Linked DNA regions of Thalassospira sp. TSL5-1. Each later gene encodes a partner of the first gene's protein in a complex. Links are inferred from orthologs where the notes say so. Each region holds a gene or a part of one and is shown on either strand. Other genes may lie near its edges.

The links.
Region 2: the proteins of dnaG (region 1) and LF95_RS17795 are in contact, whole or in part, in a crystal structure (PDB 2R6A), measured with the Geobacillus stearothermophilus proteins. The link is inferred for Thalassospira sp. TSL5-1 from one-to-one orthologs. Residues at the interface, in WP_049624496.1 of Geobacillus stearothermophilus: Lys456, Leu457, Leu458, Pro459, Ala460, Asn463, Ala464, Leu467, Leu535, Leu536, Ile537, Ala538, Gln544, Glu545, Asp548, Tyr549, His552; in WP_033016901.1 of Geobacillus stearothermophilus: Ser13, Glu15, Ala16, Gln18, Glu91, Leu92, Asp94, Ala95, Val96, Pro97, Thr98, Ala99, Ala100, Asn101, Tyr104, Tyr105, Ile108.

The regions. Positions count from the first base shown.
Region 1 is NZ_KV880638.1:1,112,471-1,116,934, forward strand. Bases 1,524-4,464 are described here. They hold dnaG (DNA primase), read left to right. Parts: upstream 1,524-2,027; coding sequence 2,028-3,902; downstream 3,903-4,464. Other genes in these bases: LF95_RS14635 (GatB/YqeY domain-containing protein), read left to right, coding at 1,524-1,902; rpoD (RNA polymerase sigma factor RpoD), read left to right, coding at 4,013-4,464. Also shown: carA (glutamine-hydrolyzing carbamoyl-phosphate synthase small subunit), read right to left, coding at 1-1,079; more of LF95_RS14635, read left to right, coding at 1,447-1,523. UniProt on the Escherichia coli protein: RNA polymerase that catalyzes the synthesis of short RNA molecules used as primers for DNA polymerase during DNA replication.
Region 2 is NZ_KV880639.1:198,325-201,685, reverse strand. Bases 426-3,361 are described here. They hold LF95_RS17795 (replicative DNA helicase), read right to left. Parts: upstream 2,697-3,361; coding sequence 1,155-2,696; downstream 426-1,154. Other genes in these bases: rplI (50S ribosomal protein L9), read right to left, coding at 2,890-3,361; alr (alanine racemase), read right to left, coding at 426-1,123. Outside these bases: more of alr, read right to left, coding at 2-425. UniProt on the Escherichia coli protein: The main replicative DNA helicase, it participates in initiation and elongation during chromosome replication. Travels ahead of the DNA replisome, separating dsDNA into templates for DNA synthesis.

The DNA.
Region 1 (4,464 bases):
TGCACCGCAAAGGCAGGCTTGTCTTCTACGCGCAGACCGGCAAGCGATCCGTCAAACAGCGAAAAGTGCGTGGCTTCGACATTGTCGGGCAGGGTGTCCTTGTCAACAACAAAGCCGTGATTCTGGCTGGTGATTTCAACCACACCGGTCGTGGTATCTTTGACCGGATGGTTGGCGCCACGATGGCCGACTTCCATTTTTTTGGTTTTGGCCCCAAGGGCCAGTGCCATCATTTGATGACCCAGGCAAATGCCAAACACCGGCTTGCCACTATCGATCAGCTTTTTGATGGTCGGCACGGCATATTCGCCGGTGGCCGCCGGGTCGCCCGGGCCGTTGGACAGGAAAATGCCATCCGGGTTCATCGCCAGAATTTCATCGGCCCCGGTTGTGGCCGGCACAACCGAAACCTTGCAATCCTGGGAGGCCAGGTTGCGCAGAATGTTGCGTTTGATCCCGTAATCGATGGCGACGACATGGTGTTTGGCATTGCCAAGCTTGCCATACCCGCCGGTGCGCGACCACAGGGTGTCTTCCCATTCATAGCCTTCAGTGCAGCTGTTTTCCTTGGCAAGGTCCATGCCCTCAAGACCGGGCCAGAGATTGGCCTTGGCAATCAGGGCGTCCACGTCAAAGGTGCCATCCGGGTTGTGGCAGATCACCCCATTGGGCGCGCCTTCGTTACGAATGCGTTTGGTCAGGCGGCGTGTATCGACCCCGCTAATGCCGACACGGCCATTATTGGCCAGCCAGTCATTGAAATGGCCACTTGCGCGGTAATTTGACGGCTCGGTAATGTCCTGGCGCAGGATGCAGCCAAGGGCGACCGGACTGGCATTTTCGATGTCTTCGTCGTTGACGCCGACATTGCCGATATGCGGGAAGGTGAAGGTGATCATCTGACCGGCATAGGAAGGATCGGTCATGATCTCCTGATAACCGGTGATCGAGGTGTTGAAGCAAACTTCACCAACTACCTCGCCTCGGGCGCCGATACCGCGTCCCCAGAAAACTGAACCATCGGCAAGAACCAGAACGGCAGTGGCACCAGGAGGCGGGGTGTGCGTGGGCGCTGACATTGGCGAATGTCCTTTCGATCTATCCACGGTGAGACACGGAGTCTTTGTATAGTATATAAACTTACCGGCAAGCCGATAAAAACAGCCCTGACTACCATCATGGCAGCCATGCAGATACGCGAAAAAACCCAGCATAAAAGTGCTGCAACCAAAAAGGCATCGGCATTTTATACTGCAGGCGAAATCGGCTTGTATCCCGTCGGGCAAATTGGCGGATGTCTACGGGAAGGATATGGTGCTGTCAAGAAGCGATCAAAACTTTTATTTATCTTTTGTTATCAGTGTTTTAGTGTGGGATGTTTTCTTTGCGCTAACTGTACTTTTGGGGTATGTTCACTCCTTTCTTCCACAGAATCAGAGATACGCCATGCTGCGAGCGCAGCTCACTGAGGCTTTGAAAAAAGCTGTCCTGTCAAAAGACTCCGTTTCGGTTACAACAATCCGCCTTATTCTCGCTGCCTTGAAAGAGCGCGATATTGCCGCACGCGGCGAAGGCAACACCGATGGTATTTCGGACGCCGAAATTCAGAGCCTGCTGATGTCGATGGTCAAGCAGCGCCGCGAAAGCATCGAGATGTATACCAAGGGCAACCGGCCGGAACTGGCCGCCCAGGAAGCATCCGAGATTGATGTGATCGAACGGTTCCTGCCGCGCCAGATGGATGATTCGGAAATTGAAGTTGCCGTCAAGGAAACGGTTTCCGACATGGGGGCGACCTGCCTGAAGGATATGGGCCGCACGATGGCCACCCTTCGCGAAAAATATAATGGCTGTATGGATTTTGGCAAAGCCGGTGTGGTCGCCAAAAGACTGCTGGGTTAACCAAACAGCCTTTCGACATGCGATGACGAGCCGGATGCCTTGCGTCCGGCTTTTCTCATGCTTAAACTTTACGATTGATCGCAATCTTTTTCTTTTGGCTGTAACCTTTCACGGATGGGCACGGTATGAGCTTTCCCCAGTCGTTTCTTGACGATCTGCGGGCGCGCGTTGGTCTGGCAGATATTGTCGGGTCATCGGTGAAGCTGATTAAACGCGGCCGGGAATATTCCGGTCTGTGCCCGTTTCATAACGAAAAATCCCCTTCCTTTACCGTGAACGAGCAAAAGGGTTTTTATCACTGCTTTGGCTGTGGCGCGCATGGCGATGTCATCAGTTTTGTGATGAATACCAGGGGGCTTACCTTCGTCGAGGCGGTTGAAGTTCTGGCCAACCAGGTGGGCATGGATGTGCCCAAACCCTCCCGCGAGGCCCAGGAACGCGAGAAAAAGGCCAAAACCCTTTATGAGGTGATGGAAGCCGCCTGCGTTTTTTTTGAACGCAATCTGCGCATGCCCGAAGGGCGCGAGGGGCTGGATTATTTCCATCGGCGCGGGCTGGATGACAAAACCATCCATGATTTCCGCCTTGGCTATGCGCCGGATAATCGGGGGGCGTTAAAGGCCGCGCTTAAGCGCGAGGATATTGACGAACGCACCATGATCGAGGCCGGGCTTTTGATTGAGCCCGAAGATCAAAACCGGCAAAGCTATGACCGGTTTCGCGGCCGGGTGATGTTTCCGATCCTGGATCGCCGGGGTCGGGTCGTGGCGTTTGGTGGCCGTGTGATGGGCGATGCCAAGCCAAAATATTTGAATAGCCCTGATACACCTTTGTTTCATAAGGGCCAGTTGCTTTATGGCCTGCCCCAGGCACGCGAGGCATCGCAGCATGGCGCGGAAATTATTGTCACCGAAGGCTATATGGATGTGATTGCCCTGCATCGGGCGGGGTATCGCGGGGCGGTGGCACCATTGGGCACCGCGGTGACAGAAGAACAGATTGGCGAGCTTTGGAAAATGACCAACGAGCCGATCCTGTGCCTGGACGGTGATGCGGCGGGCAAACGGGCCGCCGTGCGCGCCGCCGAGCGGGCCCTGCCGATTTTGCGCCCGGGAAAATCATTGCTGTTTTCCATCCTGCCCGAGGGGGAGGACCCCGATAGCCTGATTCAGGGCGGGGATGGCATGACGCGGTTTCGTAAAATCCTTGATCAGGCGGTGCCCCTTGCCGAACTGGTCTGGCGGCTTGATACTGCCGGGAAACCGATTGATACGCCAGAGCGCCGGGCGGCCCTTGAGGCCGCAATTGGCGCACGCATTGCCGTGATTGGTGATGAATCGGTGCGGCATCAATATCAGTCGATGTTCCGCGACCGGACTTTTAAAATGTTTCGCGGGACTCGGGATAATGCGCCGCGACCGCAGCGGGGTGGAAATAAAAAATCCGCCAGCTATGGCAAACGCGGAAATAAAAACTATGTTTGGGAACCAGCCGGTAAAGCAGTACCGGGAATGGCACGGCCAGCAACGGGCAATCGCCGCCTGGTGATGGATCGTATCCTGGTTGCAACCCTGATCAACCATCCGGCACTGCTTGATCATATCGGCGAACGGCTCGGAGTTTACGTTTGTATTGACTCCGATCTTGACATTCTGCGGCGTGCAGTCTTAAAGCTGCTTGATGGTGATCCTGGACTTGACTCTGAAACACTTAAGGGCCACTTGAAGCGCGACGGGCTGTCGGAAACAGTCTTGCGGGCGGTTGAGAGCGACGTTATGGCTCATGCCGCTTTCGCCAGGCCCGAAACGCCGCTTACTAGGGCCCTAGCGGGTTGGGAACAGGTTTTTTCGATGGCTGTAAGCTCCCTGGCGGACGAAGAGGCGAAATATGCCGTCCGACAGTTGGCAGCAGATGTCAGCGATGAGGAATGGGAAAGATTTTCGCATCGACGCGATGATCTGGCCCGACGCCGGGAAAATGTGTTCAAGCTCGACGACTGATCATTGCGATTTTGCAGGATCAGTGATCGGGCTATTTGTGATTTGCGTTGCCTTGGGCAGCGTGCGGGATAACGTGGCGCGATTGTGCCAAAGCGGGAAACGGGGAATAGATGTCGTCTAAGACTTCGAGCGCCGAAGAGAAAAAAAACTCTTCTGATAACGCAGACGGACCTCTTCTCGATACTTATAAAACAGCGATCAAGAAGCTGATTGCCAAGGGCAAAGAGCAGGGGCACATCACTGTTGACGAGCTCAATGCTGCCCTGCCGTCAGAGCATTTTTCCTCTGAACAGATCGAAGACGTGATGACCAATCTCAACGAGATGGGCATCAATGTTGTCGAGAATGAAGACGGGGATGACAGCGACTCGCCTGATGACGAGAAGGATGCTGACGCCAAAGGCAATATTTCCGAAGATGATGTGGGCCGAACCGATGACCCGGTTCGCATGTATCTGCGGGAAATGGGTAGTGTCGAGTTGCTTTCGCGCGAAGGCGAAATTGCCATTGCCAAGCGTATCGAGGCTGGCCGCGAAATGATGATTGGCGGGATTTGCGAAAG
Region 2 (3,361 bases), on another replicon or contig:
ATTAGCCTTCGGTGTAAACCCGCTGATAACGATGACCAAGCGAGGTCAGGATTTCATAACCAATGGTACCGGACATGGTGCCGATATCATCGACAGTGCAGTCTTTGCCAAGCAGCGTCACATCGTCGCCCGGTTTCAGCTTGCCGTCCGGAAGGTCGGTGATATCGAGGCCAAAGGCATCCATCGACACACGTCCTACCATAGGCGTTTGAATCCCGCCGATTTTGAGTTTCCCTGCATTGGAAAGATGGCGCAACCAGCCATCGGCGTAACCGGCAGCAACAGTTGCAATTACGGAAGGCCGTTCAGCCCGCCAGGACGCACCGTATCCGACCGATTCACCGGTGTCAATCTGGCGCACTTGCAGCACCTTGGCTGTGAGCGTGACCACATTGCGCATCGGGTTGGCTTTTTCGGGTGTCGGGTTGCCGCCCCACAGTGCGTAACCGGGCCGACAAAATTCCAGGTGGTAATCGGTATGGCGGAAAATGGCCGACGAATTGCAAAAGCCACGCGGGGCAGGGGGAAGGCGGCGATACCATTTCATGAACAGGTCATATTGTTCACGGGTAATCGGGCTGTCGGCTTCGTCGGCGGCGACCGGGTGGGTCATGTAGCCTGCCTTTTCAAAGCCGTATAAAAGCTGCGAATGGCGTTCGATCAGGGCCTGCAATTCACGGGGTGACAGGCCGGTGCGGCTCATCCCGGTATCAAGATGGATGAAGGCCGGTGCCGGGCGTTCATATTCGCGGCACAGATTGGACCAGCGTTCAATTTGGCCCAAGTCGTTCAATACGGGGATGACATCGTTTTCGATGAAGAATTCTTCGTCGCCTGGCATCAGGCCGTTAAACACGGCAATGCGTCCGCCACCCCGCAACAACGGAAACAGGTCGGCTGCTTCGTTGGCATGGGCGACAAAAAACAGACGGCAGCCCTGCTTTTTTAAAACCGGTACAATTGCCTTGGCACCCAGCCCATAGGCATTGGCCTTGACAACCGCCCCCATCGTGCGGCCGGTATAGGTTTTTTGCAGGCGCTGATAGTTTTCAGCGATGGCTCTCAGGTTAATTTCCAACTGTGCGCAGTCTGCCGCACGGCCAGGGGCGGGAAGGACGCTCATCGGCTTAAAACCCCGTTATGGACATAGTGGGTTATTCTTCAAATTCTTCGGCGACATGATCAAGATCGCCAAATTTGGTGTAGTTACCGTCAAAGAACAGACGGACGTTACCTACCGGACCGTGTCGCTGCTTGGCAACAATAACTTCAGCAGTGTTGTAAACGTGGTTAAGGCGTTCCTGCCATTGCGAATAGCGTTCCGAGAATTTTTCGTTCGATTCTTCGGGTTTCTGGGCCGGTTCGGCACGTTCGAGATAATATTGTTCGCGGTAAATGAACATCACGACGTCGGCATCCTGCTCGATCGAGCCGGATTCACGCAGGTCCGAAAGTTGCGGACGTTTATCGTCGCGCTGTTCGACCGCACGTGAAAGCTGGGACAGTGCCAGCACCGGACAGCCCAGTTCCTTGGCAATGGCCTTAAGCGAGCGGGTAATTTCCGAGACTTCCTGCACACGGCCATCACCACGGAAATTGGTGGGCGGGGCAAGAAGCTGCAAATAGTCAACCACGATCATGGCAAGACCGTGCTGGCGCTTAAGGCGGCGGCAACGGGTTCGCAGGGTGGATACTGGCAGGGCCGGGGTATCGTCGATATAAAGCGGAACGGTATTTAACTCGCGCGAAGCAATGACAAGACGTTCAAAGTCGTCCTCGGTCAGATCCCCACGGCGCATATTGTCGCCCGAAACTTCGGCTGCCTGGGAAAGAAGACGCCCGGCAAGCTGGTCAGCGGCCATTTCAAGCGAGAATACGGCAATGGCGCCGGTGCGCAATTCGTCGTCCTGCTCTTCACCGCTTTGGCGGTTTTTATGGGCCGAAATTGCCGCGTTAAAGGCCACGTTCATGGCAAGCGCGGTTTTACCCATCGACGGGCGACCTGCCAGGATCAGAAGGTCAGACGGGTGCAAACCACCCAATTTGCGGTCAATGTCGCGAAGGCCGGTGGTAACACCGACAACCTTGCCCGCATTTTTATAGGCATGTTCAACATTTTCGACCGCCTTGGTCAGTGCCGGACCAAAGGCAACAAAGCCCGATTCCGCTGCTCCGGCGGTTGCCAGTGAAAACAGCCGCTGTTCGGCATTTTCGATCTGGTTGGAGGCGTCGGCATCGAGTTCGTACTGATAGGCTTCATTGACGACATTTTCGCCAATATCGATCAGTTCGCGGCGTAAATAAAGGTCATAGACCAGTTTGCCATAGTCCCCGGCATTGATGACGGAAACCATGTTGTTGGAAAGTTCGGCCAGATATTGTGGTCCGCCAATTTCGGCCAGATGTTCGTCCTGGCGAAAAAAGGCCGACAGTGTCACAGGGTTGGCAAGCTGTCCCCGCTCGATCAGTTTGCCACATGCCTCGTAAATGCGACCATGCCGGGCATCGGCGAAATGCTCCGGGCGCAACATATCCGATACGCGCTCATAGGCGGCGTTGTTGTTCAGGATGGCGCCCAGCAACGCGGCCTCGGCCTCAAAATTATGAGGGGCCATGCGTTCAAGGGGTGTTTTGTGGTTGGCACCTTCGTCTGCATCAAGGGGGGCAAACAAGGCATCAAGTTCGGGTTCATTCATGATGGCGGAGGGTACCAGTCATCCTGTTGAGCTGAAAGCCTAAAACCAGTTTGGTCATAGCCGGTATACCTTAACCGCAAAGGTCGGTGGTAGCGCAACCTGTTGGGCAGGATAATAAATTCCGGTTTTGGTAAAAGAAAACGGCGCATCCCTGCGGATACGCCGTTTTCCGAAACCGTCAAGACAACACCGATCAGGCGTTGGCAGCAGCAGCTTCTTCTTCGCCTTCGGCTTCCAAATCTTCTTCGGATGCTTCTTCAGCGAGAGCTTCTTCTTCTTCCATCTCTTCGATGGTGCCCAGAACGGCCGCACCTTTACGAAGCTGCTCGGCAGCGTCTTCTTCGGTACGGGCAACGTTGGCGGTAACCGTGATCAGGACTTCCGGGTGCAGGGCGACGGTAATGTCGTGCAGACCCAGGGTCTTGATCGGGGCATCCAGGCGAACCTGACCGCGCGAAATGGTGCAGCCGGCTTCGGTAACGGCAGATGCGATGTCGCGTGCCGTGACAGAACCGTAAAGCTGACCAACGTCAGAAGCCTGACGAACCAGGGTAACAGCCAGGCTGCCGAGGCTTTCGGCAACTTTTTCGGCTTCGTTACGGCGTTCCAGGTTGTCAGCTTCAAGCTGGGCTTTCTGTGCTTCAAACACAGCAATGTTTGCCTTG